2 regions of the Pseudorhodoplanes sinuspersici genome follow, and region 2 is predicted to be linked to the other one. Evidence: riboswitches for the same ligand, from Rfam matches in the RefSeq annotation. Region 2 holds a riboswitch; the other holds the start of a gene.
What was found. A riboswitch is a leader RNA that binds a small molecule or an ion and turns the genes downstream of it on or off. The one in region 2 is predicted to bind thiamine pyrophosphate.

Region 1: linked by a shared signal. The riboswitch ahead of thiD (bifunctional hydroxymethylpyrimidine kinase/phosphomethylpyrimidine kinase) and the one ahead of CAK95_RS01900 (FAD-dependent oxidoreductase) in region 2 are both predicted to bind thiamine pyrophosphate.

The regions. Positions count from the first base shown of each region.
Region 1 is NZ_CP021112.1:3,678,067-3,683,738, forward strand. It holds gene CAK95_RS17825 (HupE/UreJ family protein) at 1-325, opposite strand, end outside; gene CAK95_RS17830 (HupE/UreJ family protein) at 322-900, opposite strand; gene CAK95_RS17835 (FAD-dependent oxidoreductase) at 937-2,610, opposite strand; gene CAK95_RS17840 (Bug family tripartite tricarboxylate transporter substrate binding protein) at 2,770-3,753, shown strand; TPP riboswitch at 3,806-3,918, shown strand; gene thiD (bifunctional hydroxymethylpyrimidine kinase/phosphomethylpyrimidine kinase) at 3,988-4,785, shown strand; gene CAK95_RS17850 (fumarylacetoacetate hydrolase family protein) at 4,831-5,672, opposite strand, start outside.
Region 2 is NZ_CP021112.1:392,939-398,610, forward strand. It holds gene CAK95_RS01885 (transporter substrate-binding domain-containing protein) at 1-175, shown strand, start outside; gene CAK95_RS01890 (Bug family tripartite tricarboxylate transporter substrate binding protein) at 268-1,245, opposite strand; gene CAK95_RS01895 (alkaline phosphatase family protein) at 1,317-2,963, opposite strand; TPP riboswitch at 3,080-3,187, shown strand; gene CAK95_RS01900 (FAD-dependent oxidoreductase) at 3,235-4,260, shown strand; gene thiS (sulfur carrier protein ThiS) at 4,251-4,448, shown strand; gene CAK95_RS01910 (thiazole synthase) at 4,561-5,343, shown strand; gene CAK95_RS01915 (thiamine phosphate synthase) at 5,330-5,672, shown strand, end outside.

The sequences.
Region 1 (5,672 bases), 2.7 Mb from region 2:
CCGCGGCCAGCAGCAATCCCGCAAAGCCCGCAAGTGACAGGACGATCAATTCGGCATTCACGGCGCTGAAGGCCATCGTCACCAGCACGACGGAAAGGACGGCAACCGCGACGAACATGGCGATTACAACCAGGCGCGCGCGGAAATTCAATGCGCCGGTGAGGCAGCCCAGCGCGACAAGGGCGAGCACATGCGCAGGCACCAGAAGGGGATGCATGACGCCGCCCGAAAACCCGCCGATGCCTTCGACGATCGTGTGGGCTTGCGCAAAACCTGCTGACAGCGACAGCAGAACGGCGGCTCTTGCCGCCGCGCGGGCCTTCATATCAGGCGGCCAAGAAAGACGACGCCGGCCAGCGCAATGACACCACCTGCTGCGCGCACCGCATAGCGTCCGGCCGGCCATTGCGCGAGCAGGCCGAAGGCGATGCCGGCGAGATGGAGAAGGCCGGTGGCGATGACGAAGCCTAGCGAATAGGCCACGGCATCTGCGCCATCCGGCAACTCGGCGCCATGCGCATAGCCGTGGAAGATCGCAAAGGCGCCGACGAGCAAGGCCGCGATGAAAAGATGCGGCTTGGCTGCCAGCGCGACCATCAGGCCCAGCACCACGGCCGAAGCCGCGATACCGAATTCGATGCCCGGCAACGGAATGCCGAGGATACCGAGCGCACCGCCAAATGCCATCACCAGCGGAAAGACGACCGGCAAAATCCAGATCGCCGGCGTGCCCAGAAACGCCCCCCATAATCCGACCGCCAGCATCGCGGCGACATGATCGAGGCCGAGCAGGGGGTGCATGAAGCCGCCCGTAAAGCCGCCGGTCAGGCCTTCGCCGGTATGGGCGAAGGCGGGCGCTGTCATCATCAGGACGGCGGCGACAATTGCGATGCGTTTCATGCGTCTGGATCTTACGGGAGAACCGGCATCCTCACGCTATGCGGCCTTGCGAATAGCAGTAACGCTCGCGCCGCGAATGAGATCGATCAGCGCCATCGGATCGGGGGGCAACGTGTCGCCTCGCCATGCGATGTGCTGATCCGGTCGCACCAGTGCGAGCTTGTGCCGATAGAGGTCACCGGCCAGGTCCTGCGGCACGTCAACAACGGTCAGCGGCACGCCGCGTTTTGCAGCAGCCTCTACCAGCCCTGTCACATCGACAGCTTGATCGAAGCGCAGGACCGAATAATCCGGCCCGAGCGCGTCGTAGAGTGAGCGCCCATCCGGCAGGAACACATGCGGCGCCCGGCAGCCGGGCACAGTCGACGGCGTGAAGTCGTACATGGTGTAAGCTGGATGCTGGCCGTCGTCATAAGCGATGACCGGCGACTGCGAATAGAAATAGCCGAAGTTCAATCCGCCGCAGCAATATTGGTTCACGTTGAGGTCATAGGCTTCTTGGCCGACGCGGGCACGTGCCGCATCGCCTTCCGGCCCTTCCATTTCTACTTCCGGGGGCGTTGATTTGCGCTGACGCATATTCTTCAGCGCCATGTCCATCGCGAATTGCGACACCTGCTCGGTGATCGGCTGGCGCTCGCGCTCATAGGCATCGAGCAAGGATTCAGGAGCCCAGCCGTTCAGCACGGCCGCCAGCATCCATGACAGATCCATCGCATCGGCGATGCCGGCATTCATGCCGTAACCGGCATAGGGAATCCACAGATGCGCAGCGTCGCCAGCGATGAAGGCGCGACGATCGCGGAATTTATCGGCCACGAGGCGCCGCCCGACCCAGTCTTCCTTGGATAGAACTTCGTATTCGAAATCGGGACCGACGCCGAGAATGGTGCGTAACGCCCAGTCGCGATCGATGGAATCGAAATCCGGTTCGCCATCGTAGAGATGATTGTGCAGAAGCCATGTTTCCTTGCCGTCGATGGCGACCAGCGTGCCCGTGCGGCGTGGGTTAAGCGACAGATACATCCATGCGCGTTCGCCAGGCATCATCGACAGAAGCTTGGGAGCGCGAAAATAAGTCGACTGCACGCGCTGGATCACCGGCGTTCCCGACAATTGTGCGCCAATCTTGCGGCGGATGGTCGAACGTCCGCCGTCGCAGCCGACCAGATACGCGCCTGTGATCGTGAAGGTCTCGCCACTGTCAAGGTCTCGCGCGGTCGCGACGACACCCGTCTCGTCCTGCACGAAATCTTCGATCTCGGTCCGGTTCAGAATGCGAATGTTTGGCTGCGCCGCGGCATGTTCGAACAGGACAGGCTCGAGATAGATCTGGTTGATCCGGTGCGGCGGCTCTGCCGTCGGCCACCAGGTATCTGGCCCACCTTTGGCCGTGTAGCGTTCGTTGCGCGCGGGGATGGGAATACGCGCCATCTCGATCCCGGTCGATGTCGTACGATACGATGCATCATTCGGGTAGTCGGCGGGCAGGCCTGCATTGCGCACTTTCTCCACGAGTCCGAGACGGCGGAACACTTCCATGGTCCGCGCTGAGACGTGGTTGCATTTCACGCTTGGTGGTTCGCCCGGGTAACGTGTCTCGGCGACAATGACGTCGATGCCGCGCCAGGCCAGATCCATGGCGAGTGTCATTCCAACGGGGCCGGCGCCGACAATGATGACACGGGCCTGAAGTTTGCTGTGCTGCATGGGCTCTTACGCTATGTTTCCTCGAGCATGATTGTTGTTTTTTACCTGAATATCAGGCTGATTTCATTCTTGCAGATTTAGTTGTGATGCACAACAATAGCGTTCTGCAATCGTAATGCAGGCACATAAGCGAATAACAAGAATGATGGTGGGAGGAAGATGATGGGCAGACTCGCGCAATTGTTTGTCGTGGCTGCGATTGCTCAAATGAGCATAATTGGCGTCGCGCAGTCTCAGGCGAATTATCCCAACCGGCCGATCCGGCTCGTTGTCACTTTCCCGCCGGGCGGCAGCACCGACACCCTTGCCCGCGCCATGCAGCCGCATCTGGAAAAGAGTTTGGGGCAGCCGATCGTCATCGACAACAGGCCCGGGGCGGGCGGTGACATTGGCGTCGATGCCGTCGCCAAGGCGGCACCCGATGGCCACACCATCGGCATCGGTGCGGCGGGCGCGCTCTCGGTGAATATCAGCCTCAAGGACAAGATGCCCTACGATCCGCAAAAGGATCTGGCGCCGATCACGCTGCTGACGGCCATCCCCTTTGTGATGGTGGCTGGCCCGGGCTTTCAGGGCAAGTCGCTGGCCGATGTTGTGAAGATGGCAAAGGCGGGCGAGGGGAAACTTGCGATTGGCCATGGTGGCAACGGCACGGCCATGCATCTGTCGTCCGAACTGTTCAATCATCTGACTGCAGCAAAAATCCCGCTCGTGCCTTACAAGGGCTCTGGTCCGGCAACCCAGGATGTCGTGGCCGGTCACATCCCGCTGGCCATCGTCGATGTGCCGTCCTCCCAGGCGATGATCAAGGAGGGGAAGATCCGGGTGCTCGGCGTGACCAGTCTCAAGCGCGACAGCCATCTGCCGGATGCGCCGACCTTCATCGAAGGCGGTATCAAGGACTATGAATCGATCGGCTGGTTCGGTCTGATCGCGCCGGCCGGCACACCGCCCGACATCATCAAGAAGCTGAATGAGGCGTTCGTTGCCGCCATGAACGATCCCGTGGTGAAGGAGCGCATCTATCAGGGCGGGGCGGAGGCGCGGCCGACGACGCCGCAGGAATTCGGGGCCTTCATCAAGAGCGAAACCGACAAATGGGGCGCCATCATCAAGGCCGCCGGCGTCAAGCTTTCGAACTGATCCAGCCATGATATGCGCAGCTTGCATTGGAGGATTTAGCGGCTAAAGATCGTGCGATCTCATGGGGTGCGCGGCGGATCGGCCGCCGTGCTGAGAGGCCATCCGGCCAACCCATCGAACCTGATCCGGGTCATGCCGGCGGAGGGAGTGAGAGATGCACGCGCCACAGAGCGACCTGCCCGACATTGCTGCCGATACGTTGGAGCGTTTGCGCGCGTGGGCAAAGGTTTCCTCATGACGCCGATTGCCGTCACCATTGCAGGGTCGGATTCCGGGGGCGGCGCCGGCATTCAGGCCGACCTGAAAACCTTCTCGGCGCTCGGCGTCTATGGTGCTTCCGTCATTGCTGCCTTGACGGCGCAGAACACCAGGGGCGTGACGGGCATTCATGACGTGCCACCGGATTTCGTCACGGCGCAGATCGATGCGGTGTTCTCCGATCTCGATGTCGGTGCGGTCAAGATCGGCATGCTGTCCAATCCTGGCGTGATCCATGCCGTTGCTGACGGGCTTGTCCGATTCGCACAGGAGAAGGTGGTACTCGATCCGGTGATGATCGCGGCGTCCGGCGATCGCTTGCTGGCGGGAGAGGCGATCCAGGTGTTGCGCGAGGTGCTGATCCCGAAGGCAATGGTGATCACGCCCAATCTGCCGGAAGCTGCGGCCTTGCTTGAAGCACCGATGGCGCAGAACGAAAGCGAGATGCGCGAGCAGGGCGAAAAGCTGTTGGCCATGGGCGCGCGTGCTGTGCTGATGAAGGGTGGCCACGCCTCGGGGCCGGAGAGCGTCGATCTCTTGATCGAGCCAACTTCTGTCGCGCGTCTTGCCGCCGAGCGGTTCGAGACGCAGAACACACATGGCACCGGCTGCACCTTGTCGTCGGCAATTGCGGCAGGGCTTGCCAAGGGTTTGCCGCTCGCTGACGCCGTGCGCGAGGCCAAGGCCTATATCACCGCCGCGATCAAGGCGTCCGATCAGCTCACCATCGGCCATGGCCACGGACCGGTGCATCATTTTCATGCGTGGTGGTGAAACCTCTCCCCGCTGAAGCGGGGAGAGGCGAAGGAAGCGCGCCGCTTACTTCTTCAATTCCACCAGCTTCTGCTTCTGTTCGCCAAGCCCTTCGATGCCGAGCGTGACGACATCGCCGGCCTGCAGGAATTTCGGCTCCGGCTTCATGCCGAGCGCGACGCCGGGCGGGGTGCCGGTGACGATAATGTCGCCGGGCTCCATGACGAAGAATTGCGAGCAATACCAGACAAGGTGTTCGACACCGAAGATCATCGTTTTGGTGTTGCCGGTCTGGCGGCGTTCGCCATTGACGTCGAGCCACATGTCGAGGTTCTGCGGGTCCTTGATCTCGTCTTTGGTCACGAACCACGGGCCGATCGGGCCGAAGGTCTCACAGCCCTTGCCCTTGTTCCACTGGCCGCCGGAGCGGTCGATCTGGAAAGAGCGCTCCGACACGTCGTTGGACACGAAATAGCCCGCGACAGCGCTCATCGCCTTGCCCTTGTCGAGATAGCGCGCGCGCTTGCCGATGACGATGCCGAGCTCGACCTCGTAATCCATCTTGGTGGATTCTTTCGGGATCACGGTGTTGTCGTTCGGTCCGCAGATCGAGGTCGGCGCCTTGTTGAAGATGATCGGCTCCTTCGGGATCGGCATGCCGGCTTCGGCGGCGTGATCGGAATAGTTCAGGCCGATGGCGATGAAGTTGCGCACATGGCCGATGCAGGCGCCGAGCCGCGGCTTGCCGGGCACAACCTTGAGCCGGTTGATATTCGCCTTCTTGATCTTGGCGAGGCCGCCGTCGGCCAGCATGGCGCCGTCGATGTCAGGCACGATGCGCGACAGGTCGCGGATTTTACCCTCGGCATCGATGATGCCGGGTTTCTCGCGGCCCGCCGGGCCGTAAC
Region 2 (5,672 bases):
AGTGCTGGATGGCCGCTGGGGCTTCGAGCGCCACGCCATCGCGATTCCGAAGGGACGTGACCAGGGCCTGCCCTTCCTCCGCACCTTCGCCAATGAAGCGATGACGCAAGGCCTTGTGAAGGCAGCCGTCTCCCGCGCCGGCTTGCGCGGTGCCAACGTTGCTGCCGCACAATAGCTCGAGGCCGGCGCTGACGGACGGACGCAGAGACCTGCATTGTTTAGTGCAACGACAGCGGGCTCCTGCGACCGTATTGAAATCGGCCGCGGCTAGTTCTCCGGCGTGAACCCCGACGCCTTCACCGCCGGTGCCCAAAAGGCAGAGTCGCGCTTCATGATCACTGCGAGCTCGGCTGCAGACGTCCCGGTCGGTTGCAAACCGAAGGCAAGCAGGCGCTCGCGCACGTCGGGCGCCTTGACCGCCTCAACGATCACCTTGTTGAGCTTTTCGATGACATCCGGCGGCGTTTTGGCCGGCGCAAAAACTCCGTACCAGCCGGTCGCCTGCAGATCATAGCCAGCCTCGCGGAAGGTCGGAATGTCGGGCAGAAATTGCGAGCGTTGTGCGTCCGAGGTGGCGAGCACGCGGATGCGGCCGCCCTTATGCATCTCGACGAGATCGGAATTGGTGGTCACCACGATCGGAATTTGCCCGCCGATCATGTCCGTGAGAGCCGCTGCCGATCCTTTATAGGCGATGTGCCGGAAATCGAGCCCGGCACGCTGGCCGAACAGCGCGCCGAGAAAATGCGGCAGTGTTCCGGCCGCGGGCGTTCCGTAATTGGCCTCCTTCGGGTTGGCCTTGGCCCAGGCGACCAACTCCTTCAACGTCTTGGCTGGCACATGCGGACCGACCGCGATGCCGAAATCGAACGTGCCGAGCTGCGCCACCGGCTGGAGGTCGGTGAACGGATCATAATCGAGCGACTTGTAGACATGCTGATAGACCGCGACCGGCGCAATCGGCACGAGCAACAAGGTCATGCCATCAGGCGCGGCATTCTTCACCGCTTGCACACCCAGCCGCCCGCCCGCCCCGGTCCGGTTCTCGACGATCACCGGAGCCTTGAGCCCGGCACGCATTTTGTCCGCGATCAGCCGCGAGAGCGCATCGCCTGATCCGCCCGCAGTGAAAGGAAACACGATGCGGATCGGCTGCTCCCCGACCTGCGCGAGCGCGGGCATCCCATGTGTGGCGGCGAGAGCGCCCGTGAGCGCGATCGACAACACGAATTTGCGGCGATGCATGATGCCCTCCCAATCGGCCTTGATTCTCGGTTTTGGCTTTTTCGCAATGCTACGTCGGCGACACCGGCAAATCATCCGCCACCGCGATATGAACTCCATAAGTCCTGCGGAGTCTCACTTTCGTCCCAGACTCCGATCAGGATGCCGCGTCGCTGCGACTTTCCTCGCCCGGCGAGAATCTGGCGCTCGGAGATCGTCGTGCGTTGCGATTGCCGCAACGCCCAGTCCGACAAAGCCGCCGCCAGCCGCTCGCGCTCATGCGCATAAGCGGGGTTGGCGCCAAGATCGCGGTACTCGCAAGGATCGGATTCCATATCGAACAGCATCGGACGGAAGCCGACCGCGTGGACGTATTTCCAGCGCCGGTCGGCAGCCATGAACAGCCGTGCATCGCGCGGTGCCACGCCGAGCTTCATAGCGGCAGGCAGCATGGAATAATCGTATTCGCTGAAAACGATGTCGCGCCAGTCTTTCGGATGTTCGCCTCGCAGCCATGGATGCAGCGAGCGCCCCTCCAGCCGGTGCGACTGCTCCTGCGGATCGGCGCCAAAGCTGTCGAGGAAAGTCGGCAACAGATCGATCGATTCCACCAGCACATCGCAGACTGATCCGCGCGTCGCGTCGGCAGACCGCGAAGGATCGTAGACGATCAGCGGAATTTTCACCGACGGCTCGTGAAACAGGTCCTTCTCGCCGAGCCAATGGTCGCCGAGATAATCGCCGTGATCGGAGGTGAAAACGATCAGCGTGTTGTCCATCAGCCCACGCTCGCGCATGAAGCCGAACAGAAGGCCGAGCTGATCATCGATCTGCCGGATCAAGCCCATATAGACCGGGATCACCTCGCGCCGCACCTCCTCGCGCGCAAAATTCCGTCCGACCAGATGATTCATGAATTCGCGATAGACGGGGTGCGGATCGGCGCGCTCCTCCTCGTTCTTCACCGCCGGAATGACATCGTCGGCGCTGTACATGTCGTTATACGGCGGTGGCGCGATATAGGGCCAGTGCGGCTTGATGTATGACAGGTGCAGGCACCACGGCGCGTCTCCCGCCTCGGTGATGAAGTCCATGGCGCGGCGCGTCATATAGGGCGTCTCGGAATCCTCCTCGGCGACGCGCGCGGGCTTGCGCGCATGCCGCATCGCCCAGCCGGATGCGAGTTCATTATCGCTGCCCTGCGCCGCGTTGGCGTAGTCGTGCCAGGGATTGTCGCCGGGATAGCCTTTGTCGTTGAGATAGGAATTGTAGCGCGGCAGCCGCGGGTCATAGCGACCATCGGGACCGATACCGTGCAATCCGTCGTCGCGCTCGTAAGGATCGAAGCCGCATTCGGACACCCGCACACCGATGATCGACTGCGGGTCGATGCCGAGCCGCTCCATGCCTTCGGCGTCCGGCTGCATATGCGTCTTGCCGACCAGCACCGTCTGAACGCCGAGCGGGCGGAGATAATCGCCCATGGTCATCTCGCCGACCTTCAGCGGAAATCCGTTCCAGGCGGCGCCATGCGACTGCACGTAGCGGCCGGTATAGAAGCTCATGCGCGAGGCTCCACACACGGGCGATTGCACATAGGCGCGGGTAAAACGCACGCCGCGCGCCGCCAATGCATCGATGTTCGGGGTGCGGAGCGTCGGATGGCCGGCGCAGGACAGATAGTCGAAGCGCAACTGATCGCACATGATGAACAGGATGTTTTTGACGTGACGTGTCAAGCGGCGGCCCTTCCCCGTGTCTCGCGGAACTTGCCCATGGAATGCGGGAGCCGCGGCGAAATGGCAATGGCTAACGTCCCCACGCGTTGACACCCGCGCCTATACGCTTACATTAGCCTCGTTCCGAGGGGAGTCCCGAAGAGGGGCTGAGATTCCGCATAATGCGGTAACCCTTTGAACCTGATCCGGGTCATGCCGGCGAAGGGACAGGGATATGCAGTCAAAGTTCGATTCGTCGCGCCAACAGGCGCAATATCCGTCATCACATCCGATGGCGCGATCCTCCACCCCATCCGAAACGCCTGTCAGCATCGTCGGTGCCGGCATTGGCGGCACATGGCAGGCGCTGCTGTTCGCCAAGGCGGGCCATCCGGTCACCGTGTACGAGCGCAGCGGCCGCGACCTTACCCAATCCACCAGCGTGCATGCCGGCGGCATGCTGGCGCCGTGGTGCGAACAGGAAGCGGCGGAACCTATCATCACGCGGCTGGGGGCCCGCTCGCTCAGCCTGTGGCGCGAGCACGTGCCGGACACCGTCTTTAACGGTTCATTAGTCATCGCCCATCCGCGCGACCGGACCGATTTCGAGCGCTTCGCGCGCATGACCGCCCATCACGAGCGCATCCACGACAATCGCATCGGCGAACTCGAGCCGGCGCTCGGCGGCCGCTTCCGCGAAGCGCTGTTCTTTGCAGAGGAAGGCCATGTCGAGCCGCGCCGCGTGCTGCCTTCACTGCATGAACAGCTCACCGCGCATGGCGTCGCGATCCGGTTCGACAGCACCTGCGAGCCGCGCGATCTCGACGGCCTCGTGATCGATTGCCGTGGGCTTGCCGCGCGCGAAGACGTGGCAACCGAAGCGGCGGGCAACCTGCGCGGCGTGAAGGGCGAAACCATCATAGTCGAGACCAATGAAATCTCGCTGTCGCGCCCGGTGCGGCTGATGCATCCGCGCTGGCCGCTTTATGTCGTGCCGCGCGCCGACAATCGCATCATGATCGGCGCGACCTCGCTTGAAAGCGAAGACAACGGCATGAGCGTGCGCTCGGCGCTGGAATTGCTCAGCATGGCCTATGCCGTACATCCGGCCTTTGCCGAAGCCCGCATCGTCGAATTCGACAGCGGTTTGCGGCCGGCCTATCCCGACAATCTGCCGCGCATCACGATCGAAGGATCGCAGATCGCGGTGAACGGGCTTTACCGCCACGGCTTCCTCATCGCGCCGGCGCTTGCCGAAATGACGCTGGCCTATGTCGCGCGGGGCGCAATCGATAACGAGGTTATACGATGCAATTGATCGTCAATGGCGAACGCAGGGATATCGCAGCCGCGCATGTCGATGCCCTGCTGCGTGAACTGGAATTCGAGGGCACGCATTTCGTCGTCGCCGTGAATTACGAGGTCGTGCAACGCGCCCGCTGGGGCGAAACCGCGCTGAAGGATGGCGACGAGGTCGAAATCCTCACGCCACGGCAAGGGGGATGATGATGTTTCCTCTTCACCCGCTCATTCCCGCGAAGGCGGGAATCCAGCGTGAAACCCTGGGCCCCCGCCTGCGCGGGGACGAGCGGAAAGTTGGCAGCATGCGAGGACCATTATGCTGACCCTCTACGGCAAAACCTTCTCCTCTCGCCTCCTGATCGGCACGGCGCTCTATCCCTCGCCCGCGATCATGCAAGAGGCGATCCGCGCCTCGGGCGCGCAGATTGCCACTGTCGCCCTGCGCCGCGAAACCGCGGGCGGCAAATCCGGCAACAACTTCTGGTCGCTGATCCGCGAACTCGAGGTCGCCGTGCTGCCGAACACCGCCGGTTGCCGCTCGGTGCGCGAAGCCGTCACCACCGCGCAGATGGCGCGCGAATTGTTCGGCACATCGTGGATCAAGCTGGAAGTCATCGCCGACGACGAAACGCTGCAGCCCGATGTCGTCGGACTGGTCGAAGCTGCAAACATTCTCGTTAAGGATGGCTTCGAGGTCTTCCCCTACACGACCGAGGATCTTGGCGTCGCGCAGCGCCTGGTCGATGCCGGCTGCCGCGTGGTGATGCCATGGGCGGCGCCGATCGGCAGCGCCCGCGGGCTGATCAATCGCGACGCGCTGAAGCTCATGCGGGCACGGCTGCCCGACATCACGCTCGTTGTCGATGCCGGGCTCGGCGCGCCGTCGCATGCCGCCGATGCGATGGAGCTTGGCTATGACGCCGTGCTGCTCAACACCGCCGTCGCGAAAGCGGCCGATCCGGTCAACATGGCGAGCGCGTTCAAACTCGGCGTCGAAAGCGGCCGCATCGCCTATGAAGCGGGCCTGATGGGCGCGCGCGATTTCGCCTCTCCATCCACTCCTGTCATCGGGACCCCGTTCTGGCATGCCGTATCCTGATCGCTTCTATCCTGTCGTCGATACGCTTCCTTGGGTCGAACGCCTAACGCGGCTTGGCGTCGGCACGGTGCAATTGCGTGCAAAGGATCTGTCGCACGCGGACGCTCTGCCGTTGGTACGCGCCGCGCTCGCGGCGACCAAGGGCACGAACACAAAACTTGTCGTCAACGATTACTGGCAGGCGGCGATCGAGGCCGGCGCGCAGCATCTGCATCTCGGCCAGGAGGATCTCGCCGAGGCCGACATTCCGGCGATCCGCCGCGCCGGTCTTACGCTCGGGCTCTCCACGCATGACGACGAAGAACTCGACAACGCGCTGCGCCACGATC